DNA from 3 places in the Evansella cellulosilytica DSM 2522 genome. Region 1 is predicted to be linked to each of the others. Evidence: riboswitches for the same ligand, from Rfam matches in the RefSeq annotation. Region 1 holds a riboswitch; each other region holds the start of a gene.
The links. Region 1 has a riboswitch for cyclic di-GMP ahead of BCELL_RS14840 (sensor domain-containing protein). Riboswitches for the same ligand answer to the same signal wherever they lie in the genome.

Region 1 (10,130 bases):
AATATAATCAATGACTACAACAGCGATAAATATAATGATAATAATTGTCATTACTCGTGGATAGTTAAAGAAACTCACTTGTTGTTGTAGTAATAGACCGATACCACCTGCACCAACAAAACCGAGTACTACTGATGCACGAACATTTACTTCAAAAACGTATAGACTAAATGAAACGAATTGCGGTAACACTTGGGGCAATACAGCATACCAAATGACTTGTATTGTATTCCCTCCTGATGCTCTAATGGCATCTAGTGGATTCATATCTATAGACTCAATCGTTTCATACATTAGTTTTGCTAATAGCCCTAGTGAGAAAATAAATAGTGCCATAATACCTGGGAATACACCTACACCAAAAATACCAACGAAAATAACAGCTAATAAAATATCAGGTATTGTACGAAGAATGTTCATAACAAAACGAACAGGCATATGTACCCAAGCGTTAGGATATAAATTTGCTGCTGATAGCAGGAATATTGGTATACTAACTATTGCTGCCATCGTAGTAGCAATAATCGCCATTTGTATCGTCTCAGCTAACTTTTCCCAAACTTGAGGAATGTAAGAAAAATTTGGTGGGAATAGATCAGTTGCAATACGTACAAAGCCACCCCAACCATTTATAAGGTCAATTATAGATGAGTTCGTTGCCCAAGACGTATACATATATATCCCTACAATAGCGACTAATATAATCGTCGTTCTTGTCTTTGCTTTTGATGAAGTTAGGCCTCTTACTTCTGTTTGACTACTCATCGTCTTGACCCCCTACAAGGTCATCCTCTCGAATTTTTCTTCCGTAAATTTCTTCGAATGTACTTTCGCTCACTTCACTAGCAGGCCCGTCAAATACAACTTCACCAGCACGCATTCCGATAATGCGGTCGGCATATTCCATTGCCATATCAATAAAGTGTAAATTAACAACAGTAGTAATGTTGTCTTCTTTATTGATTTTTCTCAAGTATGTCATTACTTGGTGTGAAGTAGGTGGGTCTAAGCTGGCTACAGGCTCGTCCGCTAATACAACCTTAGGCTGTTGCGTTAAAACACGAGCGATTGCTACACGCTGCTGTTGACCACCACTGAGTTGGTCGGCACGTTGGTAAACTTTTTCAGCTATGTTTACACGTTCTAAACTCTGATAGGCGAGGGAAAGCTCTTCCTTTGAAAAAATACCAAGCAAGCTTTTTAATGTACCTGTGTATCCAAGTCTTCCAGAAATAACATTTTTCATTACTGTTGAACGTTTTACTAAATTATAATTTTGAAAGATCATTCCTACTTCAGTACGAAGTTTTCTTAAGTTTCTCGAGTTGTATGCTAAGATATTTTCATCATCAATGAACAGTTCCCCGTCTGTAGGAGTTACTAGACGGTTCATACTTCGAATAAGTGTAGATTTACCAGCTCCAGAGAGTCCAACGACTACAACAAATTCTCCATCGTTTATTTTTAAGTTTATGTTTTTTAGCCCTTGTGTGCCGTTCGGATAGACGAGTGAGACATTTTTAAATTCGATCATTTTTTACTAATCCCTCATTTCTGTAGTTATAGGAAGGAAACACCCACCTCTTTTGTGATCGAAACAGACAAAAGAGGAGGGGAGAATATCTTCTCCCCTACCATTTCTTGTTGTTATTTTTACCCTATTTTTTATATTAATACTTATTCTACTTCAATTCCTAAACTTTCATAAGTCATACGAACTACATCGTATGTGCTATCTTGCGCTTCAGCAATTCCAGTCCAGTTGTATACTTCATCCATGATTGTAATCATTTCTTCATCATCATTAAATGACATGAAAACTGCAACAAGTTGCTCAATAAGTTCAGAAGATAAAGTGTTTGTGTTAACACTGATTGTGTCATTTGGAATATCATCAGTATAGCCTAAAATAACTAACTCATCATAAACTTCTGGATAATCTCCAGCAATAGAATCACGTGCATCGTCAAACGTTGTTGCAAAGTCAGCTCCACCTTCAAGAACTTCCATTAATGCGTTGTCGTGAGAACCAGCTTGAATCATATCACTTACCCAGCTATCAACATCTTCAACACCTAGCTCATTCATTAATTGAGCTGCAGGGAATAAATAACCACTAGCAGAAGATAAGTCTGGGAATGCCCATGCTTTGCCTTCTAAGTCTGCAAATGTTTCAATTCCAGAGTCAGCACGAACTACATACTGTGCTTGATAAGTAGTACTTCCGTGACGTACAGACGCAAGGACAACTTCAACATTATCATAACGATCTGTTGCTAAAGCATATCCGAATGGAGGTAGGAAGCCGATATCAACTTGATCATTTCCCATTGCTTCAACTAACGCCGAATAGTTAGTCATTACTTGTCCAGTAACTTTTACACCTAACTCTTCTGAAAGTCTCTCTGCAAGAGGCTCAACTGTGTCTGCAATGTTTGCAGAATCTTGAGAAGGAACAAACCCCATAATAATTTCTTCTTCGTCACCGCATGCCGCTAATGAAAGTGTAGCTAAAGATAATAGTAATGCAGAAAACAATTTTTTCATTTTTTTAACCCCTCGCTTTTTGTAGATTCATGTCTTACCGAAAATGATTATACAACACCATTTTAGGAAAAGCTATATAATTTACACGATTGTTACACTATTTTTACAAAAAAAATAGTAGAAAACCTAACAATCATGAAAATATTAGCCGTAATCTTCGCTATTTCACAATATTTTTGAAAGGAAGGTACGTAACCTAGGCAGTGTTATTAATAAAAAACTTGCTCATTGTAAGCAATATATATTAATCTGATGAATGGATAAAAAGGTAGTAAAATAAGCACCAATAAATTATCAATTAAAAAAAGGACGTGAAGAGTAGTGGAAAATAAATTATTTATATTTGATTTAGATGGAACTTTATACGAAGGAACAGATCATTTTGATTATTATGCAGAAAGGTTAAAACTAGATGTACCACCTGAGAATCTTGAGGCATTCGTACGCGATTATGAATTAATGAAGGCTGGAAAGCACCCTGTAGCAATAGGGAAAGCATACGACACGAAAAATGATGCGATACTAACAGTAGACCCAATGACCTTGACTGTTGTAAAGGCTGAAGACTGGAACGGAAATCGAGTTACTGAGGTTGAAAAGCAATATGGGGAAAAGCAAATAACCTTTGATTTTAAAAATATTATTGCTATTGGAGACGGATGGTGGCTACCTTGTGCTTGTGCTCTTCATCACGGTGTCGATGAGTGTTATCCACGATATGTGGAAACGAAGGATTATATGGTTACAGACCAATTTCAATTAGAAAAAATTAAAGGACTTACTACTTTCTTAAAGAATTTAAGAGAGAAAGCAAGTATTGTTCTATTAACAAATAGTGATGAGGATGACGTATCGCGTTTATTATCTGAATTGGACTTAGAAGGGATTTTTCACGAAGTGCTTACTTCTGCTCAAAAGCCAACAAAGACGACAAGTTTCTTTGAACAGCTTTTAGAAAAGTATGATGTTAGCCCGAAAGAAACAGTCTCTGTTGGTGATAATTTTATCAATGAGATAGCTCCTGCACTTTTAATGGGAATGAATGCTGTTTACATATCTGAACATTCGCACGAGGCTGAACACGAACAATTAGTTCAAGTAAACCGGTTACATGAGTGGATGGAATTGATGAAATAAAGCGATTTAATTGGAGGGATAGAAGTGAGAAAGTTTCCGATAAGACTTTATGGACGAAAACGGTGGTCTTACTCACAAATTAGTAAAAATAATCGATCTATACCTTCATCTAGAGAAATTTTACATGTGAAATTTAATGATTGGAAAGCAACAAGAACAAAAGATAGCACTGCATTTGTAATATTTATGGATTTCGACCAATTTAAGTCAATAAACGAATTGTTCAGCTTTGAGGTTGGCGACCAATTGCTTCAGCTTGTATATCATACGCTGAATGAAAAATCACCTAGTAACTGTACATGGATATCACTAGGTAATAATTCATTTATGGCACTAGTAACTGGTGTTTATGAAAAAAGTGATATTGAAGCACTCGTAGAAAGTTGGAAAAATAGTATTTCTCGTTCTTTAGTCGTTGACAGCTATGAATTTAATTTAAAACCAACTTTTGGTAGTTCAAAGTGGTTTAATGACGCTCATGATTTACAATCTCTCATGAAATGTGCAGATGTAGCCCATCGACAAGCAAAGGGAAAGCCGCAAAGCTTTTTCGAATGGTATGATCCAGTATATAAAGAAAGAATTGTTGCTGCTTTTGAATTAGAATCGGAAATGCATTCTGGCATAAAAAATGGAGAATTTGAATTGTATTATCACCCTCAATGGGATGTTGATAAAGGGGGTTGGGGTGGACTTGAAGTTTTAGTTCGTTGGCGCCATCCTAACAAAGGGTTGATACCTCCTGATAAATTTATAGATATCGCAGAAGAAACGGGGCTAATTCATCCCTTAGGAGATTGGATTATTGAGAAGGCGTGTAAAAATCATGTTGTTCTTCAAAGAACAACTGGGTTAAAAGATCTACCTATTGCAATAAACTTTAGTATTAAACAGTTAATGAAAAAAAATTATATTGAAAAGTTAGTAAACATTATAAAGGAAACTGGGTTAGACCCTCATCATTTTATTATGGAAATTACTGAATCTGTTGCTGTAGATGTTGAAAAAGCAAAATCTTTACTTAGTCAAGCTAGAGAACACGGCATGAAAATAAGTATAGATGATTTCGGTACTGGATATAGTTCTTTAAGCTATTTAAGAGAACTTCCAATTGACGAATTAAAAATTGATCGAAGCTTCGTAAAAAAAACTGATAACGGTGACGAAAAACAAAAACATTTGTTAAGGTGGATTGTTCACTTAAAAAAAGTATTGGGTGTGACGATAGTAGCAGAAGGTATAGAGACGAAACAACACTTTAATATGTTGCGAAGATGGGGGTGTAACAAACTACAAGGATATTACTTCAGTAAACCAATCTCGCAAAAGGAAATCAACAATTACTTAATCAAAAATCACGCAAACGAGTAGAGGCAGTCTCAAAGATGTGCCAGCTACTATAAGTCTGTTTTATTTCTTGATTATACACAACGTGCAAATCAATGCCATTAACATAAAAAAAGGTCACTGAAAAAGTAAAGAGCAACTTTTTCAGCGTCTATAAAGACAGGTGGCAATGTCCACTCGCCACCCGCTGACTATAAGAACTCCATTTAAGTGGCCTTTAAGAGATTGCGACGCTACCAACCATTGCATAAGGGAGACTCGATAGGTGAAAATTACCTTTTGAGTCTCCCTTTAAGTCTTCACTTATAACTTGTACCTTTGTATTTGATTATATTGGTACAGCGATTGTAACTATTGCCAAACTCCTCACTTATGGACAGTTACAATTTTAACTTATGGTTCGAGATGGGTACCGAGGCTCGATTCTTTCCTCAAAAAACTCTGTATAGTTCTTTGTTGATAAGAAACCGACGTAATCGAGCTTATAAACCTCATAATAAATAACGTATTCACCATTCTTAAAATGTACATGAAGATGCCTATTTGTCTCATCATACTCAATGTAAGATAGTTTACCGTGGTTCAATTCAACTGTTTCCATAATACCCTCCCTCTAATTTTTCTTTAGGGAATTACTCTTACTAATAGGATACCCGATATAATAGAAAAGAAACGAGCCTATAAAAAAAAGTTGGTCATTTCTTGTTTTGATAATACTTTGCCACTTGATACAACTTTATCGTTTACGACTAGTGTTGGAGTATAGTAAAATCCATTTAAAGTAGGGGGATCTTGATGGTGAATTTCTACGTGAGCATGTAAGCCAATATCATTGATGACTTCCTTCAACCTTTTCTCAACGATCTTGCCATTAATGTTTGAACTAACAAACAGCTTCACTTCCAATTCACTCACCTCACTTGTCTATTCTTATTTTTATTATAATCCATTGTTTTTGACCGGAAACGCTATCATTTGACAGTGATGTGACTAAATTGTTACTATTTAGAAAACTTTATTATTCAGCAAATATCGATTTTTTATAAAAAAAATGTAAAATTATGCTTGTATTTTTACTTTAGAAAATAATACAATTAAACTAGTAATCTTTTCTAGAAATGCGCGCATGGTAAAATGTAGTTGATTATTAGTTTAGGATACTCGCATACCGTGTTTATTACTTCAGCTTCCTTTCGTGAGAAATCAGCTGTAAAATCATCATCAGTTTTAACTAAGCTAAAAATTTAAAAGGTAGCGAAGAATATATGTCTTGATTTGGGCACTTGGACATACAGGAGCTAGTAGTGCAACCGACCTTGTTATTTAGGTCGGTTTTTAATATTGATACAACTTAATAATGTTAGTTTTGTATACTGGAATATATTTCAGTACAAAACGAGGGATTATCCCAAACTAATCATGGATGAATAATGATAATTCAAGGAGGAACAGAATGGAAATAAATAAGTTACCTTCAATAGAGAAGAAGACTATAGAAAAAAATTACCATTCTCACTTGCCTAAATGGTTTTCACATGTTTGGGGTCAAGAAAAACAGCCAAGCATTGAAAGTGATCAAGCACTAGATCAACAATATGAACAATTAATAAGTAGATTTAAAATTGCATTAGAAACGACAGCATTGATCGTACTTGTTAATGATACGGGTGCAATTACATATGTTAGTGAAGAATTTTGTGATCTTTTAGATTATTCAGAAAGTGAACTAATAGGTGTGAACTATTTATCATTACAACACCGTTCATTTAAAGAACGGGAATTGTTTAGTAACACACTAGCATCACAAAAAATCACTTCCTTTGAAATGATTCCCTTAAAGAAAAGTGGAAATCCGCTTATATTAAAGACACAAATAATGCCTTTAATAAAATCAAATCAGGAAAGCGATATATTTCTCATCATGCATCGAGATGTTACACGTTTAAAGCAGGCAGAAAAAGTAATAAAGGAATTAGGAGCAGTAGATACTCTTACAGGGTTACCAAATAGAGATAAATTTGAAAGAGATGTCAGATCAAGAATTGAAATGAAGCATGCAGAGAAATTTCCTTTTGCCATTCTTTTCTTTGATTTAGATCGTTTTAAGTTTTATAACGACACTTTAGGGCATTTTACTGGAGACAAACTAATACAATCTATCTCTCAAACGTTAAGTAGTATCCAACATAAAAAAGTGCAAATATATCGTTATGGGGGAGACGAATTTTCCGTATTATTTCATTCTCCAAAGTCTAAAGAGGAAGTACAAGAGTTGGCTCAAGAAATATTACTAGCCTTTGAATCACCATTTCATGTAAAAGGAAATGAACTATACATCACAGCTAGTATAGGAATCTCGTATTTTCCTGTCATAGGAGTCACTTATGACCAAATAATTCAACAAGCGGAAATGGCTATGCACTACGCTAAAGAGTTAGGTAAGGGTGATTTTCAATGGTATCAATCGTCAATTCGAACAGAGCATGACGAAAAATTACTTATGGAAAAAAGATTAAGAATTGCTATGGAGCAAGAAAACTTTGAGCTATATTATCATCCTCAAATTGATTTAAAAGAAAACAAAGTGATCGGAGTAGAAGCACTTTTAAGGTGGAACGATGAACAGTTAGGAAAGGTTTCTCCTTACAAATTTATTCCAATTGCTGAAGAAACAGGATTAATTAACCAAATCGGGGATTGGGTACTTGAAAAAGCTTGTATTCAAGCGAAGAAATGGAATAATGAAGGTCATGAACTAAGGATAGGTATAAATATTTCACCCCAGCAATTTCAGAGACCAGATTTTGTTAGTAAAGTAAAAAATACTTTAGATAAAACAGGCCTGTCTCCAAAACTGTTAGACTTGGAAATAACGGAAAATGATTTACTTTATAATCGTGATGAATGTCTTAAAACGTTGTATCGTCTAAAGCAATTTGGAGTCAGTATCTCTATCGATGACTTTGGTACGGGCTATTCTTCATTAAGTTATTTACGTAGATTTCCGATAGATACGTTAAAAATAGATCAATCATTTATTAAAGAGGTAGTTGATAATACTAATGATCAAGCAATCGTGACTTCTATCATTCAATTAGCACACAATATGAAGCTGAGAGTCATTGCTGAAGGAGTAGAAACGTCTGAAATGGTTGCATTTTTAAATAAGTTAAGCTGCGATGAAATGCAAGGATTTTTGTATAGCCAACCGCTTCCACCAGAAGCTGTAACAAAATATATAGAGTCAACTAGTCCGTCAATGAAACTAAACGTATAGGACCATGTAACCTATTAACATTTTCTCTATATTGTTATACTGATGTATAAGGTAGAAAGCGTATTTTTTGACTTCAAACCCAATATCAGTTTATAGTATAATCGCTCAATCCAAATTGCATAATACTATGGAAAGAGGAAAATGTTATGGCGATAACAGCAAAACAAAAGAAAATTGAATATGCTATGCTTCTTGCATGGGGGATAGCATTAATAGCAACCCTCGGGTCTTTATACTTTTCTGAAATTGAAAACTTTATTCCTTGTGAACTTTGTTGGGTGCAAAGGATATTTATGTATCCTTTAGCAATAACACTAGCAATTGCAGCAATAAAGAAGGATTCGAAACAGGCTTACTATACGTTGCCTATTAGTTTAATCGGCTTAAGCTTCTCTATTTACCATGTAATGCTAGAAAGAATACCAGCGTTAAGTGAGACTGCTGAAGGGTGTGGGATTATCCCATGCAATTATTTATATATTAATTGGTTTGGATTCATCACAATTCCTTTTCTAGCACTAATCGCCTTTCTTTCCATTTCAATTATTATGGTTTACGTGATTGTTACAGAGAGGAGAGGGGAAAAGTGAAAAAGGTTATCATTTTCGGATTAATTATTGTCATTATTTTTGCTGCATTAGCTTTCGTTACATCTCAGCAAAATAAACAGCAATCGGAAGGTAATCCTTTTGGTAAGGATCAATTACATCGTGAGACATTAAATCAGCTTGATAATCCACTTTATCAAAATGTCATAATACCTGAAGAATTAAACAGTAAGCTAGAAAATGAGGAAACGGTAACGGTATACTTTTATAGCCCTACATGTGAATATTGTAATGAGGCCACCCCAGTTTTAGTACCTTTAGCAGAACAGTTAGGTGTTGATGTTGTGTTATTCAATTTACTTGAATTTAACCACGGTTTTAATGATTACAACATTGATTATACTCCAACACTTGTTCACTATGAAAATGGTGTTGAGGTGAGCCGAAAAGTCGGATTATTTAATGAAGCAGCTTATGAACAGTTTTATCGTGAAGATGTTCTAGGTGAATAATGAGAAAACTATAAATTGTACAGAAAAAAAGAGACCATTTCACTATGTGAAATGGTCTCTTTTTTTTACCCTAATATATATTAAATAAATATCTATTTCGCTCATGTTTTCTACTTTCATAAATCAGCTTATTTTGGAAGGTTAATGGGAAATTTTATCGTAAATTAAAAAGTGAAGATTTTGGTGTTGAGGCCACACTGAAAAAGTGAAAGAACACGAGGGCCCTGAGGAAGGGTGTTCTTTCACTTTTCAGTGTCCCTAAGTAATATTTCGTGTTCCAATTAAAGAATAACTGAAGGAAATGTTATAAAATAAAAATTCCTAGTCCAATTTGCTATCTATTTGGACTAGGAATTACGGTTATTTTTGTATTTTTCTCCTTAGGATCGGCACTACTTACTTTACACCCTCATCCATATAAAGGACTCTGTTAAAGACTAGTGTTGATTCTTAAGAGATAAAAAAAGGTTGGTGGGTAAACCATACTATTTAATGTGAAAACGTTAAAATAAACTCTGTTCCTTGACCGATTTCGCTTTTGACAGAAACCGCACCACCTAAAGATTCGATGATACTATAGGAAACCATTAAACCTAAGCCTGTGCCATTTGTCTTAGTTGAATAATAAGCCTTACCTATTTGTTGTAATTGTTCTTTGGACATTCCAATACCAGTGTCTTTTATGGATAATATAATTTTCTCCCTCTCACGGTACCCATTTATGATTAGTTCCCCACCGTTTTCCATAGCCTCAATGCCATT
Region 2 (10,130 bases), 2.3 Mb from region 1:
AGGGTATTACGTCGATACTGCTAAGGACGGAGATGAGGTATTACACAAAGTGGAAAGTGGTAATTATCACTTACTCATATTAGATATGATGATGCCAAGAAAGTCTGGATATGAAGTTTGTCAGCAATTAAGGAAGAGATTTTCTTTACTAGAGCTACCTGTTTTAATTCTTACAGCTAAAAATCAAGAATATGATAAGGTAACAGCATTTGATTCCGGTGCAAATGACTATATCGTAAAACCTTGTGAAAAAAGAGAGCTTCTTTCAAGGACAAAAACATTAATAGAATTGAGTCTCGCAGTTCGAAAAATAAAAGAGCAAATGAGAGAACTTGATGATGTTAATCAGAGGCTACTACAAATAAACGACGAACTAGAAGGGAAAGTGAGAGAGAGAACTGTTGCCTTAAAAGAGGTAAATGATGAATTGCTGAAAGCGAATGAGGATTTAATTAAATTACAAAACGCTAGGACGCATATGCTATCAAATATTTCACATGAATTTGGCACACCTGTCACTTTTCTACAGAGCTATATTCAGTCAGTGAGAGCCGGAATTATTGAAGCGAATGACGCACACTACTTAAAATCTGTCGAGAATAAGGTAAATATGTTAAATAGATTAATTGAAGATTTATATGATATCTCTAAGCTTGAGTCAGGTGATATCACACTAATGACAAAGGAACGCAATTTACATGAATGGATAAATCAAATGTACGATAAATTTGAAACGGATGTGACAAGGCGGAAAATTACACTCCATAAACCAGTTTTTACAGGTAATGAGGAGCAAGATATACGAATTGACATTGATAATGACCGTATGGATCAAGTTTTTACTAACATCATTTATAATGCGATTAAGCATACAAATGAAGGCGGCGATATTTGGATTAATGTTGTGGTGAAGGATAGGCAAGAGGTTATGATAGAAATTAAGGATAATGGACATGGAATAAAAGAAAGTGACTTACCATTTGTATTTGAGAGATTTTTTAAAGGAGAAAAAGTGATAAATGGAAAGATTGGAACAGGACTAGGGCTAGCAATATCAAAAGAAATTATTCATCACCATAATGGAGAAATATCAGTTAAAAGTACAGAGGGAAATGGCGCAATCTTTTGTATCTCGTTACCTATCGTAGACTAATTGATTTATGGAGGTTGTTAAGAATGAAAGAAAAAGTGTTAATCATTGAGGATGACGAAGATATTAGAGAATTGACTGCATTATACTTAAAAAAGCATTCGTATGAAGTTTTTACTGCGAAAGACGGCTATGAGGGAATTAATATCGTACAAAATAATAATCCCCATCTAGTTTTATTAGACATACTTTTACCCGGAATGAAAGGGTATGAGATTTGTCAAAAAATTAGAATGCTTTCAGAAGCACCCATTATATTTTTAAGTTGTAAAAGGGATATAAGAGATAAAGTAAAGGGATTAGATGCGGGCGCTGATGATTATTTAACGAAGCCGTTTGATTTTACGGAGCTTGAAGCAAGAATAAAAGCAAATTTACGACGTAGTAAAATGAATGCAAATCGCAATGAACCAAAGCGTGTTTTTTCATGTGGAAATCTAGAAATAGATTTAGATAGTTATGATGTTTTCAATAAAGGGAATAAAGTTTCGTTATACACAAAGGAGCTACAACTTTTAATGCTACTAGTTGAAAACAAAAATCATGTGTTTAGTGCTGAAAAAATCTATGATCAAATTTGGGGCATTGATCATTGTGGCGATTTAAAAACCGTCATGGTACATATTAGTAACTTACGTCGTAAAATCGAGGAAAATCCATCAAAGCCAAAATTAATTAAAACGGTGAGAGGTTTCGGGTATAAATTCAGTACTGCTGACGAGGACATTAAAGGATAGCTTGTGGAAATTTGTAATTAATTGTAGATAAAAACATACAAAATTTTAACTCCATTTTAACCTTTTTTATTTATAGTGATAGATAATAAGAACTATAAAACACTGTGGGGGTGTTCATAATAGTTTGGCATCGGATTTATAATCTGATAAATCAGAAAAATAGGGTGAAAAGTTTTGAGTCTTTTGTTGCAGGTAAACTAAAAACTCCTACCAGATAAAGGCAAATCTATTGAAAAGTAGAGGCGCAAAACTACGGATCTAAGGGCTAAATGTTTAATGTCTATGATAGCCGGGTTACCTAGTAGGCAAGATTATCGGAAAGGGGTTTGATGTTTTTGGGGAACATGAAGATGGTGGCAGTAGATGAGGAGTGGAAAGGTTTATTGAAGGAAGCGAGAGATTTGGGGTTAACGCCAAAAGATATTAGAATATTTTTGGCGAAAAAAAGCTATGAAAAAAAAGTACATAGTTGAAAATAATCATTCCTACTATGTAATCGGTCGTTTCAGGCATTAATATTGTTTATAATATGTATTTTATATGATGTGTAAGAGGGGACTCAAAGGTTGATTTTACCTTTAAGTCCCCTCATTTTTTCATGAGTATTTAAGTTTTTTTTGTAAAGCTAGCAACAATGGCATCGAGTTCTTCCATCATATCTTTTAATTGTGTAGTCGTGTCGGTAAAATTCTCATACGTTGCTAATTGTTCTTCAGCTGTAGCAGACATATTCTCCGAACTCGCTTTATATTCTTCTGAAACATCTGTCATTTCATTGATGGATGCTTTTAGCGTTTCTACTTTCTCTACTATTGATTGACACATTTTAAAGGAAGCGCCTATATCATGGTGGACGACTTCCGTTTGAGCAACGATTTTTTCAAAGACCTCACCTGTAGATGATAATTGGTCTGCACCTTCCATTACTTGTTGCGTCGTTTCGGACATAACGATACTAATCTCTTGCGTTTCCTTTAATAAATCTTCTATAATGCTCGCAACATGGTGAGCATAATGACCAGATTGATCGGCTAACTTTCTAACTTCATCTGCAACTACAGCAAAGCCTCTTCCTGATTCACCAGCTCGGGCAGCTTCGATAGCTGCATTGAGAGCTAATAGATTTGTTTGCTCTGCAATGTCAGACATATAAGTGACCGATTGCTGAATTTTGGAAGAACGCTCTTGTAGTCGATCGACAACTTCGTTCATTTGTTGTACTGCATTTGAAATGTCCTTCATTTGGCCCTCCGTATTTATCATACTTTTTGATCCAGATTGTGCAAGTGATCGCGTGCTACTTGAAGAGTCCTTTGAACGTCTCATTTGTTCCCTAATAAGTTGTATATCAGAAGAAACGTCCTCTATTGAGTTATAGCTAACTCTAGCAACTTGCAGTTGCTCTGTAGCCCCTTCGGTAATGGTATGAATTGAATTTGTTATTTCACCAGTAGCAGCAACTGATTCCTTTACACCTAAGTTTAGTTGTTCAATGCTTTGTAAAACGTCCTTTGATGTACTTGTTAATTTAGTCGTAACCTTCTCTAAAACATCTCTTTGCTCTTCTTCCTTTTTCGTTAATTCTTTTACATATTGATTTCTAATATTAATTTGGATGATAAGAACACTACTTGTAAATATTAAAAATACAGCATGAATGAGCAAAAGACTAAAAGGATAATCAGCTGTGCCGGTAATCAACTCAGGTGCAACAAGGTATCCGCCAAAGTGCTGAATAGCAAAAATAATAGTACTGAAAATAATTAAACGAATGCTTTCGTAGTATGCTAACACAGCTAACACCATAAAAATCGAGAAATGGTATTCAACTAAACCATCACCACCAGCAATAAGTGATATGCTACTCAATGTTAATGAGAGCATAATGAATAACGAAATTTGCTGATGCTCTTTATTCTTATAATATAAAATTACGCTAGTTAATAAGAAAATAAAAGGAATAACTACTAAAATATTTAAAGGAATAGAAAAACTATGTGATGAATGATTGTGGTGAGACAAGAAATACCCTTCTAAAAAGTGGAAATGACGGTGTAATACATGAACAGCAATGGAAAGAAAAAAGATAAAGGCCGTAATGTAAAGCATTATCAGATGCTTTCTTTTTTTCATATTAGAATCCTCCTGATGAAAAGTGATAGTAAAACTAGTTGTAAACGCTATTTTTATTATAGTTGCTGCAGTAATATGAGACAACTATTTTGTCGAATTATGTAGATTTTTAGGCGAGTGCAAAGGTTATCGAAGAGCGTTACATTTGAATTGAATAATTTCATTATTATATAATATTATTACTTACTTTTTTATAGTAAGATGATTGGAGAAAATGGAGGCGGCTAATCAAATGTCAATGAAACATGTGTTTAAAAAAGGAGAAGCTGGTAATCAGAACACTTTGTTACTATTACATGGTACTGGCGGAGATGAACATGATTTGATACCAATTTCGGAAATGATTGACCCTGGTGCTGCTGTATTAAGTGTAAGGGGTAATGTCGATGAGAACGGCATGAATCGTTTTTTTCGAAGACTTGCAGAAGGAGTATTCGATGAAGAAGATTTAATAAACCGAACGAAGGAATTAAAAGATTTCGTTGATCAAGCAGCAGAGCAGTATGAATTTGAGCGTAAACACGTCGTTGCTGTAGGATATTCCAACGGAGCAAATATCGCTGGAAGCCTGCTTTATCATTATGAAAAATCGTTAAAGGGAGCGGCACTATTGCATCCGATGGTTCCGCGTCGTGGTATTGACATTCCTTCGCTACAAGGAATTTCTGTCTTTATTGGGGCTGGTGCAAATGACCCTATTTGTCCACCAGAAGAAACAAAGGAGCTAGATAAGACTCTTTCTGAAGCGGGAGCAGCAGTAGACGTGTTTTGGGCAAATCAAGGACATCAGCTGACGAGAGAAGAGATAGATCAAGTGAAAGCATGGTATGAAAAAAATATGTAGGGAGTGTTTCCTTCTATGGTAAGTATAAACCCACATTCCTTAAGTAAAAAAGAGAACTATAGTATGTTAACAAGCGCTATTTTACCTAGACCTATTGCTTTTGTGACATCTATATCAACTGAAGGCGTAGTTAACGCAGCACCATTTAGTTTTTTTAATGTCGTTTCATCTGAGCCACCACTAATATCATTATCGATTGGCCGGAAAAATGGAATAATGAAGGACACATCCCGAAACATTTTGGATGGGAAAGAGTTTGTTGTACATGTTACCGATGAAGAAAACGTAGAAGCTGCAAATCAAGCTGCTGCAAACCTGCCTCCCGATGAAAGCGAAGTGAAGAGGGGAGGACTTTCCCTTATCGATAGTATTCGAGTAAAGACACCAGGGTTAAAGGAAGCAGCTGTGAGAATGGAATGTATGCTCGAAAAGCATCTTGTCTTTCAAGAAGATACTACGATAACCGATTTCATTATTGGCAGAGTAGTCCAATATCATATAGCTGACTCGGTGTATAAAGAAGGAAAAATAGATGTGAAAAAACTGAAGCCCGTTGCTCGGCTAGGTGGAAAAGATTATACGAAGCTAGGTGATCTTTTCTCCTTAGAAAGGCCATGATTAAAGTTGAAAATGGCCCCTTATTATTTTATTAAAGGAGGGACTGAAAAAGTTATTCTGTTCTTTTTCAGTCCCTCTTTTTGATGGAGAATGAGGGGCTGTTTTCTTTTTATGGCATGATTATACAGCCAGGAAGTCAGCATGGGGAAGGAATGGCTAGCCATTAAAGGCTATCAGGCCCGCTACTCGATGTAAAGTTGTAGTATACATGAAAAATCAAAAATGTACATGCTAAACCGAGCGTTTTTGTACTTCTTTTAATTGTCATTTGTACTTCACATGAAATACGAACGAGGCAAGGATGTGTTTAATAACCAATTTAGAAATAGGTCCGATGGAATGTATATGAGTATGGCCACACGTACTTTGTGGAAGTTTGACTAAAAGTAGATAAACGTTATATAAAATCCCGTCGTGAGAGTGAGTCTAGTCTGAGTGGATATAAAACACGAAATAAAATCTCGTTGTGATGGTGAGTCTAGTCTGAGTGGATATAAAACACGAAATAAAATCTCGTTGTGATGGTGAGTCTAGTCTGAGTGGATATAAAACACGAAATAAAATCTCGTTGTGATGGTGAGTCTAGTCTGAGTGGATATAAAACACGAAATAAAATCTCGTTGTGATGGTGAGTCTAGTCTGAGTGGATATAAAACACGAAATAAAATCCCGTCGTGATGATGAGTCTAGTCTGAGTGGATATAAAACACGAAATAAAATCTCGTCGTGAGAGTGAGCATAGTCTGAGTGGATATAAAACACGAAATAAAATCCCGTCGTGAGAGTGAGCATAGTCTGAGTGGATATAAAACACGAAATAAAATCCCGTCGTGAGAGTGAGCATAGTCTGACGGGACATAAACCATGATTTAATACCCCATCACGAAAGTAAGCCACACTAAAATGTAAAGAAAACATGATATCTAGTTCCTTCACATGAACGCCAATAAATGTAGAAAAAGGTAGTATGGCGGCATGCCATCTACCCTTCAATCAATTTTTTAAGCCAAGGTTTGCCATTGCATAGCAAATCCCTTTCCTCTACAGAAATCGCTTTACATAGCCAACCCCTTTATTCTGAAAAAATCCCTACTAGATAGGCAATCCCTTTATACGCTTAAGGTTGGCATGCTGCATAGAGAATCCGATTCAGAACTCAATATACGTCAAAAGCAAGCTACAATTAACTCATTAAAATACTTTCGTTGTCCAGTTTTCACCGTTCCAAATGTCTGTTACAACCTCTTGGTAAAACTCTGGCTCATGGCTAATTAAAAGGATACTTCCAGAATAAGCTTTTAATGCCCGCTTTAGCTCTTCTTTTGCATCAACATCAAGGTGATTAGTAGGCTCATCGAGAACGAGTACATTTGTTTCATTATTAATAAGCTTACAGAGTCTCACTTTAGCTTTTTCACCACCACTTAAAACAGCTACTTTACTTTCAATATGCTTCGTTGTGAGACCGCATTTCGCTAATGCAGCGCGCACTTCCGCTTGATTTAAACTAGGAAATTCATTCCACACTTCTTCAATACATGTGTTTTGGTTATCTACTTTAATTTCTTGCTCGAAATAACCAATTTCTAAAAATTCACCGCGCTCGACATTCCCGCTTATCGGTTTAATTTCGCCTAATAAGCTTCTTAAGAGGGTAGTCTTTCCAATTCCGTTTGCACCCACTAAAGCAATTTTTTGTCCTCTTTCCATGCGCAAGTTCAACGGCTTTGATAACGGTTCATCATACCCGATGACTAAGTCTTTTGCTTCGAAGATGGTCTTACTAGGAGTACGAGCCATTTTAAAGTGAAACTCTGGCTTTGGTTTCTCTTTTGCGAGCTCGATGACATCCATTTTATCGAGCTTTTTTTGTCGTGACATAGCCATGTTACGTGTAGCTACACGCGCTTTATTACGAGCAACAAAATCTTTTAACTCAGAAATTTCCTGCTGCTGCTTTTTATAAGCTGATTCTAGCTGTTGTTTCTTAACTTCGTATACGTGTTGAAAATGATCATAGTCACCGACATAACGATTAAGCTCTTGGTTTTCCATATGATAAATTAAGTTAATGACACTATTTAAAAATGGAATGTCATGCGAAATTAAAATAAATGCATTTTCATAATCTTGTAAGTAACGCTTTAGCCACTCGATGTGTTGCTCATCTAAATAGTTAGTAGGCTCATCCAATAATAATATATCTGGCTTTTCTAAAAGGAGCTTTGCTAATAATATTTTCGTACGTTGCCCACCACTTAAATCGTTAACATCACGGTCTAAACCAATTTCGTCTAAACCTAGTCCACGTGCAATTTCCTCTACTTTTGCGTCAATTGTGTAAAAGTCGTTGTTCGTTAACATGTCTTGAATCGTGCCAACCTCTTCAAGCAGCTTCGTCATTTCATCGGGGTCAACATCCCCCATTTTTTCATACATCGCATTCATATCTGCTTCCATGTCATACAAATACTTAAAAGCATCTTTAAGAACATCACGTATCGTTTTACCTTTTTCTAATACAGTATGTTGATCGAGAAAGCCAACCCGTACATTTTTAGCCCATTCAATTTTTCCATCGTCTGGATCTAATTGACGGGTAATAATATTCATAAAAGTCGATTTCCCTTCACCATTGGCACCGATGAGCCCAATGTGTTCGCCCTTCAATAATCGAAAAGAAACATTATTAAAAATAGCTCTATCACCGAAACCATGGCTTAAATTTTTTACCGTTAAAATACTCATAGTAACATCGTCACCTTTATAATTAATATAGTTGATTAAAAAATTCCGTTCATATTTTGAACTCGGTTGAAAAGTAAGATAAAATCAAGTTCAGATATAAAAATACACTGTTCGAAAAAAGGAGTAGCAAATGAGTCATACATCGTCTATCATACATAGTTTTCAGCCATTTTTACAAGAGGCTTGGAAAAAATCTCATTTTAAAGAGGTAACAGAAATTCAAAAGCAAGTCATTCCTGCTATTTTAGAGGGACAAGATATTATTGCAGAATCACCAACAGGTACGGGAAAAACGCTTGCCTATTTGTTGCCAACATTAGAAAAAATTGATGTTAATAAAAAGGAGATGCAAGTACTTATCTTTGCATCATCACGAGAGCTTGTTATGCAAATTTTAGAAGAAATTCGCATATGGACAGAAGGGAGCAGTATCGGCAGAGCAGCACTTATTGGTGGTGCGAATGTAAAGAGGCAAATAGATAAACTGAAGAAGAAGCCGCAAATTGTTGTAGCAACTCCAGGAAGAGCTGTTGAGCTAATGCAGCAGAAGAAGTTGAAGGTTCATGAAGTGAAAACGGTCGTGTTTGATGAAGCAGATCAACTTTTCTCAAACGAACATCAAAAACAAATAGATCATGTATTAAAGTCAACGTTAAAGGATCGTCAAATTTTAGTTTTCTCTGCAACTTTAAATGAACTTGTAGAGGAAAAGGCGAAGATTCGAATGAACGATGCAAAAGTGGTACGAGTGAAGTTAGATGAAGAAGCAAATAATGTAGAGCATGTCTATATTATCTGTGAGCAAAGAGATAAAATGACAACGCTAAGACGGCTTATAAATCTAAAAGGATTACGGGCATTAGCTTTTTCAAATGATATTCAATTACTTTCAACATATGCGGCTAAATTAGAGTACGATGGCATGCCATTAGGTTTACTTCATAGTGAAACAACGAAGCAAGAGAGGGAACAAGCATTGAGACAATTTCGTGAAAAACGTACGCCACTGTTACTCGCGACAGATGTGGCCTCAAGAGGATTAGATATTAAGGAACTGACGCATGTGTTTCAATTAGATGTTCCGAGGGATGCAGAGCAATATAAGCATCGGGCCGGAAGAACAGGGCGAGCTGGGCAAGAGGGGACGGTCATTTCTCTTGTGACAGAGCAAGAGGTTCAAAAGCTACTTCAATTAGGTAAAAAATTGTCTTTGACTATGTACGAAAAGCGTTTATATAAAGGGGAGTTAGTTTAAACAACGTTGCTGTCCCTAAAGCTAATATCATTTCTGGCAATGACGCCACTCGCCGCGCGCCCGCTATAAGAAATCGACTTATAATAGGCTTTAAGAGATTGCGGCTCCGCACATTGAAGGATGACTCAAAAGGTCGAAGTTTCACCTTTTGAGTCATCCTCTGCCTCTTTTGTCACGATTCTTTTAATTGCTTTATCACCTGTTTAATCGCCTGTTTATAAATAACACGATCTTCACGTTTAATGTCCATTTCTCCATAGCGAACCTTTTCATACGTATGTATGATGGTGTGTTTTAGGGAAGCTTCTACCTCTAATGACGAAAGCCATTCTTCTAAAGTTTGATCGGGTTTCCTGCCTAATCCAAGCTTTGATAGCTTTATTTCAAGTTGAAAAAGCTGCTTTCGCACTTCATTTTTTATCGTGAATAAAGTTTTTAGTGAAAAGTTTGTTGACCTCTGCATTGGTGAAACAGCACTTTCTTGCTCATCAGCTATGACAGGAGTTTTCTTGTTCAATGTCGTCCTTCTCATTTTTATTAAGGCTGTAATAACACCAGCGATCAGCAGTATGATGAGCACACCGTAGAATACTTCACTAGTATCTACGATCGGCGGACTTGCCTCGAAGCCCTGTTCGATTTGTT
Region 3 (10,130 bases), 1.4 Mb from region 1:
TTAATTGATCTTTATAAAGTAAGTTATGAGACTTTGAAACGAGGCCGTTTAAGTACTCTGTGACTTCTTCATCTTTAAAGTACGTTTGACTATAGGATAGGTGTTGTGTTGTCTTTTGATAAAGCTGATGGAAACGCTCAATATGATCTCCAGTAACACGTTTCCTTTTTTTATGTAATGTTGTGATCATTTGTTCTAGCTCTTTCCAGTCTTCGCGATGCTGCTGAACAAATTGCTTTACATTCATGAAACCACCTGCCTTTAAATACTATATCCTTCCATTCTATTATAGTAACATGAATGAAATATAGAAATACATATAGAAAATTAACCGAAGAGGTGAAGCGGATGAATGATGAACAAGTCTCGATAAAAACGCCTGAATTTGTATCACTTCAATTTCAGCCTGCAGGGTTAGGGAGTAGAGCACTCGCCTTTATGCTCGATCAACTCATTATATTGTTGGTCAATATAGGTATCGTTATTTTGACGGTATTATTTATAAGCGGTCAAAGTTTTTTAATAGGAATGAATTCACCGAACGTGGCTATGGCAGTTACCATCGTCCTTATTTTTATCGTTAATACGGGTTACTTTTTCGTGTTAGAGTACTTTACTGGTGGAAGAACGATAGGTAAAAAAATGATCGGAATTAGAGTGATTCAAGAGAGTGGCCATAGTATTACATTATTATCGAGCTTTATTAGAAATTTTTTACGTCTTATTGATTCATTACCGATGGCGTACTTAGTAGGAATCTTAATGATCTTTTTTCATTCAAAGCACAAGCGTTTAGGTGATGTAGTAGGTGGAACGATTGTCGTTCATGAAAGAAGAGCAAAAAAATCGAATAAGAAAACAGCGTTAGAGAAGGAAATAGAAAGAAGAAGCTTAACGAAAGACGATTTGGCGATTGACGTATGGGCATTGAAGTCTATTAGTGCAGAAGATTGGAAGCTAGTCAAAACGTATAGTGAGCGACTATTACATTTACCGATGAATGAACGTGACCCATTAACTCGCAAGGTTGCCAATGCTTTATTAACAAAGGTCGGAATAGAAGGAACTGGTAAATCAAATCGGGAGTTAGAAAGCATCCTGTTTGTTCTTTATTTAAAGCTGAAAGAAGAGTGGGAGTTTGAGTTGTAGCGCTCGCAACTTGCACCGGAGAGGGATTTGGGAAGTAGAGGTTGACAGAAAAGGTGAAAATACACCTTTTCGATCAACCTCTTTTTAATCGTTTAAGAAAAATTACCTTTTCCTACTTGTTTGTGCTATGCTGCTTATTCGGTAACTTGTGGCTAGGATTGCCTGTTCCTTGGCGTTTTTTATTTCTTTCTGCTTTACTTTGTTTATCATGTAAATTTTCCACAAATTCATGTGTATTTTCCATCTTTAATATCACTCCTTCAATGTCGAACTCTATTTTAATTTTTCCTTACATCGATAAAACATACGTGCATGAAAGAGTAGGAAAAATTTTATTGTAGCAAAACAATAATTATTATATGATGAGCGATAGGACAAAATAGTCTTGACAAAAATTTAACGTAAAAAAGAGTGATGAATGTATGGGAAAAATATCAAATATGTATATGCCCCCAGAATGGGTGCCACATAAAAGAACATTAATTTCATGGCCAGTAAAAGAATCAATGGTTTTTCCTGACGACTATGACGTTGTCACGAACGGCTATCAAGAATTAGTTACAGCTATTTCAGAGTTTGAGCCAGTTACTGTAATCGTAAACGAAGCAGATGTCGCGAAAGTAAATGAATTATTTTCTCTTAACAATAACGTTGAGGTGTTATCCATTGAGCATAACGATGCGTGGTTACGTGATAATGGTCCAACCTTTGTGATCAACGAAGCTGGTGAAAAAGCAGGAATAAATTGGATTTTTAATGCTTGGGGAGAAAAATATGCCCCTTGGGATTTAGATGACAATGTCGCGCCCAAAATATTGAAGCATTTTAACATAAAACAAATAGATGCACCAATTGTAATGGAGGGTGGCTCCTTTCATGTTGATGGAGAAGGCACGTTAATTACAACGGAAGAATGCTTACTGCATCCTAATAGAAACCCTTCTCTTAGTAAGACGGAAATAGAACAGCATTTGAAAACATATTTAGGTGTTGAAAAAATAATTTGGTTAAAGCGCGGATTAAGTGGGGATGAAACAGATGGTCATGTAGATAATATCGCCTGCTATGCTGCACCGGGGAAAGTAATTATGCAAGTGTGCGAAGATAAACATGACGAAAACTATGAAATCACGCAAGAAAATATAACTATTTTAGAGAATACGACAGATGCTAAAGGTAGACGTTTAGAAGTAATTCAAATTAATCAACCACCAAAAGTAATGCAACAATCACAAAGACTTACTTTGAGCTACTTAAATTTTTACTTTGTGAATGATGGAATTATTTTACCTGTTTTCGGAGGTACTGCAGAAGAGACAGATAACCAAGCAATCGATGTGCTGCAGCAAGTGTTTCCAAATCGAAAGATACGAACGATTGATGGAATGGCAATCATTAAAGAAGGTGGAAATGTCCACTGTACTACTCAGCAAATGATTTAATCAATGAGGTGAAATGATGAGAAAAGTAAAGGTAGCAGCAACACAAATGAGCTGTTCATGTGATGTTAATGAAAACATCAGTAAGGCCGATAAGCTTGTGAGAGAGGCTTCAGACAAGGGAGCCAACATTATTTTAATTCAAGAGCTTTTTGAAACGCCTTATTTTTGTCAAAAGGAAAAAGCAGAGTATTACGCATATGCAACTGAAATAGAAAGTAATAGAGCGATCAACCATTTTAAAAAGGTAGCAAAAGAGCTTCAAGTCGTATTGCCAATTAGCTTTTACGAAAAGAAAAACAATGCGAGATACAATTCATTAGTCGTTATCGATGCAGATGGTTCGCTTCTTGGCACATACCGAAAAAGTCATATTCCAGATGGACCTGGCTACGAAGAAAAATTTTATTTTAATCCTGGTGATACAGGATTTAAAGTATGGAATACAAAGTATGGAAAAATTGGCGTAGGGATATGCTGGGATCAATGGTATCCAGAAGCGGCTAGATGTATGGCATTAATGGGAGCGGAGCTTCTCTTTTATCCAACTGCAATCGGCTCAGAGCCACATGATGATACGATCGACTCTAAAGATCATTGGCAAACCGTGATGCTTGGTCATGCTGCGGCAAACCTCGTTCCCGTTATTGCCTCAAATCGTGTCGGAGTGGAGGAAGACGATGATTCTAAAATTACGTTTTACGGTTCTTCCTTCATTGCAGGACCGCAAGGCAATAAAATTGAAGAGGCAGACCGAACAGAAGAAACAGTATTAGTCGCAGAATTTGATTTAGATGAACTAGACACACAAAGAATAGAGTGGGGAATTTTTAGAGATCGTAGACCAGATCTATATAAAATCATTACTTCCTACGATGGAGAATTAATCGTTGAATAATGTTTAGTAGGAGGCTGACTCAAAAGGTCGATTTTTACCTTTTGAGTCAGCCTCTAAGCAATGTGCGTAGCCACCGCAATCCCTTAAAGACCACTATAAGTGGTTTTTTATAGTGGTCGCGCGGTGAGTGGAGCCATTGCCAAAAATTTAATAGCTTTTGGGACAGCCTCATTTCTACGTTTTAGGGAAAGGGAGCGAGCGAGAGCGTTGCCATCTGCCTTTGAGCGGTGGGGAAAGTGTGTGGAGGGAAGATGGCGGTGTGTTATCTGCCCTTGAGCGTAGAAAAAGAAGTGTGAAGGAAAGAAGGCGCCGCCCCAACTGCCCTTGAGCAAATAAAAAGTGTTGTGAAGGTAAGATGGCGTTGCCCCAACTGCCCTTGAGCGAATAAAAAAAAGTGTGAAGGTAAGATGGCGCGTTGCCATCTGCCCTTGAGCAAATAAAAAATAGCGTGAAGGTAAGATGGAGCCGTCCCATCTGCCCTTGAGCAAATAAAAAGTGTTGTGAAGGTAAGATGGCGCGTTGCCATCAGCCCTTGAGCGAATAAAAAATAGCGTGAAGGTAAGATGGAGCCGCCCCATCTGCCCTTGAGCGAATAAAAAAAAGTGTGAAGGTAAGATGGAGCCGCCTCAACTGCCCTTGAGCGAATAAAAAATAGCGTGAAGGTAAGATGGCGCGTTGCCATCTGCCCTTGAGCGAATAAAAAATAGCGTGAAGGTAAGATGGCGCTGTCCCATCTGCCCTTGAGCAAATAAAAAATAGTGTGAAAGTAAGATGGCGCGTTGCCATCAGCCCTTGAGCAAATAAAAAATAGCGTGAAGGTAAGATGGTGCGTTGCCATCTGCCCTTGAGCAAATAAAAAATAGCGTGAAGGTAAGATGGCGTTGCCCCAACTGCCCTTGAGCGAATAAAAAATAGCGTGAAGGTAAGATGGAGCCGCCCCATCTGCCCTTGAGCGAATAAAAAATAGCGTGAAGGTAAGATGGCGCGTTGCCATCAGCCCTTGAGCAAATAAAAAGTGTTGTGAAGGTAAGATGGAGCCGCCCCAACTGCCCTTGAGCGAATAAAAAATAGTGTGAAGGTAAGATGGCGCGTTGCCATCAGCCCTTGAGCAAATAAAAAGTGTTGTGAAGGAAAGAAGGCGCGTTGCCATCAGCCCTTGAGCGAATAAAAAATAGCGTGAAGGTAAGATGGCGCGTTGCCATCAGCCCTTGAGCGAATAAAAAATAGCGTGAAGGTAAGATGGCGCTGTCCCATCTGCCCTTGAGCAAATAAAAAATAGTGTGAAAGTAAGATGGCGGCGCCCCATCTGCCCTTGAGCGAATAAAAAATAGTGTGAAGGTAAGATGGCGCGTTGCCATCAGCCCTTGAGCAAATAAAAAGTGTTGTGAAGGTAAGATGGCGCGTTGCCATCAGCCCTTGAGCAAATAAAAAATAGCGTGAAGTTAAGATGGCGCGTTGCCATCAGCCCTTGAGCAAATAAAAAGTGTCGTGAAGGTAAGATGGCGTTGCCCCAACTGCCCTTGAGCGAATAAAAAAAAGTGTGAAGGAAAGATGGCGGCGCCCCATCAGCCCTTGAGCAAAAGAAAAAGCACCTGAAGGTAAGTTAGCAACACCCCATCTGAAATTCTCCCAAACTATGCAATAAAAAACACGCAATCTCCCCTCGGAACCAGCAATATTTTCCATTAAGCAAGTATAGAAACTCTACTAATATCGAATAATATTACTTACGAAATAAGAAAGGGTAGATACAAGTTGCACAAAGCTTACATGAGTATAAAAATCGCATTGTTATTGATGATGTTGATACCATTATCTCAAGCAAGCACAGCAGTAAATACACAGATACATGAATTAGCGTATAGCGTAAACAAAGCAAAGCTTCCTATAGAAGATACTTATGTTGTTGCGCACCGTGGAGCCTCTGGCTATGCGCCAGAAAATACGTTAGAAGCGTTTGCATTAGCTAAGAAAATGGAAGCTGATTTTATCGAGTTGGACATTCAACGTACAAAAGATGGTACACTAATAGTATTACATGACAAATTAGTTGATCGAACGACAAATGGTGAGGGAAAAGTAAAGGATCTTTCATTACATGACATACAACAACTAGATGCTGGATCATGGTTTAACGAAAAATACCCGAAATACGCAAAAAAAGAGTACGTTGGAGCAAAGGTACCTACGTTAGAGCAAGTATTTGAGACCTTTGGCAATAGTATTCAATACATCATAGAATTAAAATCTCCCCATCTTTACCCAAAGATGGAGATGGAACTATTAAACCTCCTTGAAAAATATCAAATTGAAGACGATCACATCATCATACAATCGTTTGATGAAAAGTGTTTAGTTAACATCCACAAACAAAACGCCAATATTCCATTATTCCAGTTATTAAAACGACCAAATACAGACGAGCAACAGTTAAAATTGATTAAAAAGTATGCGGTAGGCGTAGGACCGAATTTTAAACGAATAAATGAAGACTATGTACGAAAGGCAAAAAGTTTTCAGTTATATATTCATCCCTATACATTAAATGATGAATTCGAAATTGAAACGGCATTAAATTGGGGGGTATCGGGGATTATTACAAATTATCCTGATAAAGTGAAGCGAAAGCTGAGTGATAAGAAGTGATAAGAAAGGAGTGGAAAAATGACTAAAAGGATAATAGCGAGTTTTGTTTTGATGGCAATTCTTTTTGGCTGTCAAGAACAAGGAAAATACGAAGGTCAACATTTTGAAGAAAGAAAAAATGAGCTATCTTTATTAAACGCTGCAAATGACAACATAGAAAGAGCTGTCGTTGTTGAGGAGAAAATGACAATTGGAGCAATAGGAGATGTATTGCTGCATAATCGTGTTTATGAGCTTGCCGAAACGGATGAAGGCAAATACGATTTTTCCCCAATGCTTGAAGAGGTTGCCCACCTTTTAGAGAAACCGGATTTTTTAATGGCAAACCAAGAATCGATGCCAGGAGGAGTGGAAATCGGTTTATCCTCTTACCCAGCCTTTAATAGCCCGCAAGAAATAGTAGAAAACTTACAAGACGTGGGAGTCGACATGGTGATCGGTGCGAATAACCATACGTTAGATCGGGGAATGAAGGCGGTAAATAGTGCACTGAACTTTTACGATGAGATTGAGATGGATTATGTTGGTGTTTATCGAAATACGGAAGATAGAGAAACGGACCGCATAGTAGAAATGGATGGGATATCGGTAGGTGTACTTGCCTATACATATGGTACAAACGGGATTCCTATCCCGCAAAATCACCCGGACGTAGTTGCTTTAATTGAGCCAAACAGAATCGTATCTGACGTAGCTAATTTGAAAGAAAAAACAGACGTCGTCGTTGTACACATGCATTGGGGTGATGAATATAAAAGAGAGCCTAACCAGGAGCAAAGGCAACTAGCACAAACATTATCAGAAGCTGGAGTCGATATTATTTATGGTCACCACCCACACGTACTACAACCAATTGAAATTGTAGAAAACGATGTAAATGACAACGAGACAATCGTTTTTTATTCTTTAGGAAATTTCCTATCAGGTCAGTACTTTGACTTTACTGATATCGGAGGGATAGGCACAGTGGAGATAACGAAAATAACTAACGGAGAGGATGTAGAAGTTAGCATAAAAAATCCTGAAATTATTCCTACGTTAGTAGTACAAGAGAATGACCTTTATCGTGTAAAGCCATTAGAGTCTACAGATGGCTCTCCAATAACAGGTTCGACTTTTAAAGAAACGATTGCGCATACATTGCTTTATTTAGATGAAGAGTAGCAAGGAATAGAAACACCTACTTTAGCACTAAGACTATTTTAACGAAAATACTTTTCAACGAGGGCAATACATACTATAATAAAATGAAGAGTTATGTCGATAATTGGAAATTTTTAAAATAAATTTAATATTGGGGCAAACTGTGCGAAAGTGCAGGACGCAAAGCCACGGGTCTAAGCATAGTATGATAGCCGGGTTACCTAGTATATTCTAGAGTAAACTGCTATAACGTTATATGCAGTTTTTTCTATTTTTATTAACGAAAACGTTTTCGTGAACAAGAGTAATATATTCACAAGTGGAGGAGGAATGATGTTGAAGCAAGAAAAGGCAAAAAATCTAGTGTTCAGTAAGTCGTTTAAGTATGTAATTGTATTTCTCCTTCTCTCTTTCAGCGCACTCATAACTAAATTATTCGATCTTCCCTTAGTTTTTGGCATGACGGTGAGCTTTGCTAGTTTATTTTTATTATTAATTGTCAGGTTGTTCAGCCTTGTTAAAGCGACAGCAATCGCTATCGTCATATTTATTATAGGATTCCTCTTTTATGAGTTACATATAACTGAGATTACGATGATACTAGAAGTCTTTTTCATTGGGGTTATTTTATTATTTAGACGAAAAAGCAGTATGGTTTTAATGGTTGGTCTCTTTTGGCTTATAATTGGAGTGCCATTAACGGCGATGATGTACAGCAGCTACTATCCTGAATTTACTGGTACATTACTGTATGTGCATTTGGCAATTCTTATCTTAAGCGGTGTTTGTAATGCATTAATAGCTGATATGATACTCGCTTATACACCATTAGAAAGATGGATAAAGGGCAGTAAAAAACAATACATTAGCTCACAGCATTTAATACTACACATCATCATTGTTGCTATCACCTTTCCATTTTTAATTAATTTTGCAATAAATAGCATTAGTGCGTATGAGTCATCTATTAGAAGCACTTCTCATTTATTGAGTAACAATGCTCGAAGTATTGAGAGTGAAATTAAGCAATGGAATACGAAAGACATGATGAAATTGTCTTTATTTGATACCGTGAAGCAAAGTCAATTAAGTAGCTTGCTAGAACGAAACATACAGGATGAAATATATAATGTCGTGGTAACAAATGAAAAAAATATCATATTATCGTCAACGAATGAACAATTTCATATGAGAGACTATTTTGATTGGTTTTCAGAATATGATGTTTACTATTTATCAGAACGCTATTATCAGAAACTACCAGCTAATCAAAATGAGCAGCCAAGCATTATGAATTGGAATAAAGGTAGCTTTATTTACGAAAGGCCTATTGAAGGGCTTCCACTAACAATATATGTAGAAATGCCATTGTCTTATCAGCAAGAGCGAATTTTTACCGACTTTTTGGATCAATTTAGATTCTTACTTATATTTGCCTTAGTTGCATTATTAATGTCAAGGGTGATCAATAGGAATTTGGTTAGTACTTTAAACCAACTTACATTAACAACGACAGGATTACCTAATAAAATTGGTGACAATGAAACGATTGATTGGCCACAAAGTAACGTGAAGGAAATTGATTTATTAATAGAAAACTTTAAATATACGTCAACGAAGCTGAAACAAATGTTTCAAAGAACAAACAATATGAATAAGGAGCTAGAAGAGCAAGCGGGGATGCTGCAAAAATCAGAGGAAAAGCTACAAAAATTAGCGTACTACGATATGTTAACAGGCCTCCCAAATAGACAGCATTTTCAAAAGTATTTAGAAAGCTTACTACAGTCTGAGGCAAACAAAAAAGCACCAACAATCGCTGTCATGTTTGTTGATTTAAATCAGTTTAAACAAATCAACGACACGTTAGGCCATAAAGTTGGTGATGAACTATTGAAGCTTGTATCCAACAAGTTGATGAAATTAGAGAAAGAGAAGATAAAAGTGTTTAGGCTAGGCGGAGACGAATTTGTCATTGTGTTAACTGAGGCTGATAAGAAAGAGGTAAAAAGATTCGGTGGGAAATTGCAAAGATTGTTTGCTGAACCAATCATTCTTAATAACATGTCCCTTTATGTAACAGCAAGTTTCGGTGTTAGTATGTACCCGAAAGATGGGGATACTTTGGATAGACTTGTTAGGTTTGCTGACATGGCCATGTACAATGCGAAAGAAAAAGGAAGAAATTATATACAATTTTTCGATCAATCGATGAAGGCTGACTTCTCAGAAAGAATGATGATTAACAATGGATTACGAGAAGCATTAGAGCGGAATCAATTTGAGCTTCATTACCAGCCGAAGGTAAATGCAAAAACGGATGAAATGTCTGGAATGGAAGCTTTAATGCGTTGGCACCATCCAGAGTTAGGGAATGTTAGCCCTGGAAAGTTTATTCCAATTGCAGAAGAATCTGGCCTTATTTTAAAAATAGATGAATGGGGCTTATTGCAAGCTTGTAAACAGAATAAACAATGGCAAGATGCAGGCTTGAAAAAAGTACCAGTAGCGGTAAACATCTCGGCAAAGCATTTTTATCATGGCTATTTAAGTGAAATGGTAAAAAGAGCATTAACAATATCGGGACTAGAAGCGCAGTATTTACAAATAGAAATAACGGAAAGCGTATTTATTAAAAAAATGGATGATGTTATTCATACACTTAATGGATTGCAAGAAATGGGTGTAAAAGTATCCATTGATGATTTTGGTAATGGCTTCTCTTCATTAAATCAGTTGTTAAAATTGCCGATTTCTGAGGTGAAACTAGATAGAGAGTTTATAAGGAACATAGGAGAAAATGAAAAACAAGCATCGATGGTAAAAGTGATCATTGAACTAGCGCATAGTCTCCA

Region 2: linked by a shared signal. The riboswitch ahead of BCELL_RS21965 (anti-repressor SinI family protein) and the one ahead of BCELL_RS14840 (sensor domain-containing protein) in region 1 are both predicted to bind cyclic di-GMP.
Region 3: linked by a shared signal. The riboswitch ahead of BCELL_RS20880 (EAL domain-containing protein) and the one ahead of BCELL_RS14840 (sensor domain-containing protein) in region 1 are both predicted to bind cyclic di-GMP.

What each region holds. Positions count from the first base shown of each region.
Region 1 is NC_014829.1:3,189,002-3,199,131, reverse strand. Features, by position in the region: gene phnE (phosphonate ABC transporter, permease protein PhnE) at 1-765, opposite strand, end outside; gene phnC (phosphonate ABC transporter ATP-binding protein) at 758-1,534, opposite strand; gene BCELL_RS14865 (phosphate/phosphite/phosphonate ABC transporter substrate-binding protein) at 1,678-2,547, opposite strand; gene BCELL_RS14860 (HAD family hydrolase) at 2,869-3,684, shown strand; gene BCELL_RS14855 (putative bifunctional diguanylate cyclase/phosphodiesterase) at 3,709-5,055, shown strand; gene BCELL_RS14850 (KTSC domain-containing protein) at 5,420-5,632, opposite strand; gene BCELL_RS14845 (thioredoxin family protein) at 5,710-5,931, opposite strand; cyclic di-GMP riboswitch class II at 6,273-6,356, shown strand; gene BCELL_RS14840 (sensor domain-containing protein) at 6,485-8,308, shown strand; gene BCELL_RS14835 (disulfide oxidoreductase) at 8,455-8,898, shown strand; gene BCELL_RS14830 (thioredoxin family protein) at 8,895-9,368, shown strand; gene BCELL_RS14825 (ATP-binding protein) at 9,858-10,130, opposite strand, start outside.
Region 2 is NC_014829.1:851,959-862,088, forward strand. Features, by position in the region: gene BCELL_RS03840 (ATP-binding protein) at 1-1,153, shown strand, start outside; gene BCELL_RS03845 (response regulator transcription factor) at 1,177-1,887, shown strand; cyclic di-GMP riboswitch class I at 2,097-2,189, shown strand; gene BCELL_RS21965 (anti-repressor SinI family protein) at 2,232-2,360, shown strand; gene BCELL_RS03850 (methyl-accepting chemotaxis protein) at 2,494-4,020, opposite strand; gene BCELL_RS03855 (alpha/beta hydrolase) at 4,259-4,864, shown strand; gene BCELL_RS03860 (flavin reductase family protein) at 4,880-5,482, shown strand; gene BCELL_RS03865 (ABC-F family ATP-binding cassette domain-containing protein) at 6,674-8,230, opposite strand; gene BCELL_RS03870 (DEAD/DEAH box helicase) at 8,361-9,485, shown strand; gene BCELL_RS03875 (hypothetical protein) at 9,658-10,130, opposite strand, start outside.
Region 3 is NC_014829.1:4,571,982-4,582,111, reverse strand. Features, by position in the region: gene BCELL_RS20910 (stage II sporulation protein M) at 1-247, opposite strand, end outside; gene BCELL_RS20905 (RDD family protein) at 349-1,149, shown strand; gene BCELL_RS22320 (DUF4023 domain-containing protein) at 1,262-1,393, opposite strand; gene BCELL_RS20900 (agmatine deiminase family protein) at 1,572-2,591, shown strand; gene aguB (N-carbamoylputrescine amidase) at 2,608-3,486, shown strand; gene BCELL_RS22835 (hypothetical protein) at 3,749-4,636, opposite strand; gene BCELL_RS20890 (glycerophosphodiester phosphodiesterase) at 5,221-6,132, shown strand; gene BCELL_RS20885 (CapA family protein) at 6,151-7,296, shown strand; cyclic di-GMP riboswitch class I at 7,421-7,500, shown strand; gene BCELL_RS20880 (EAL domain-containing protein) at 7,606-10,130, shown strand, end outside.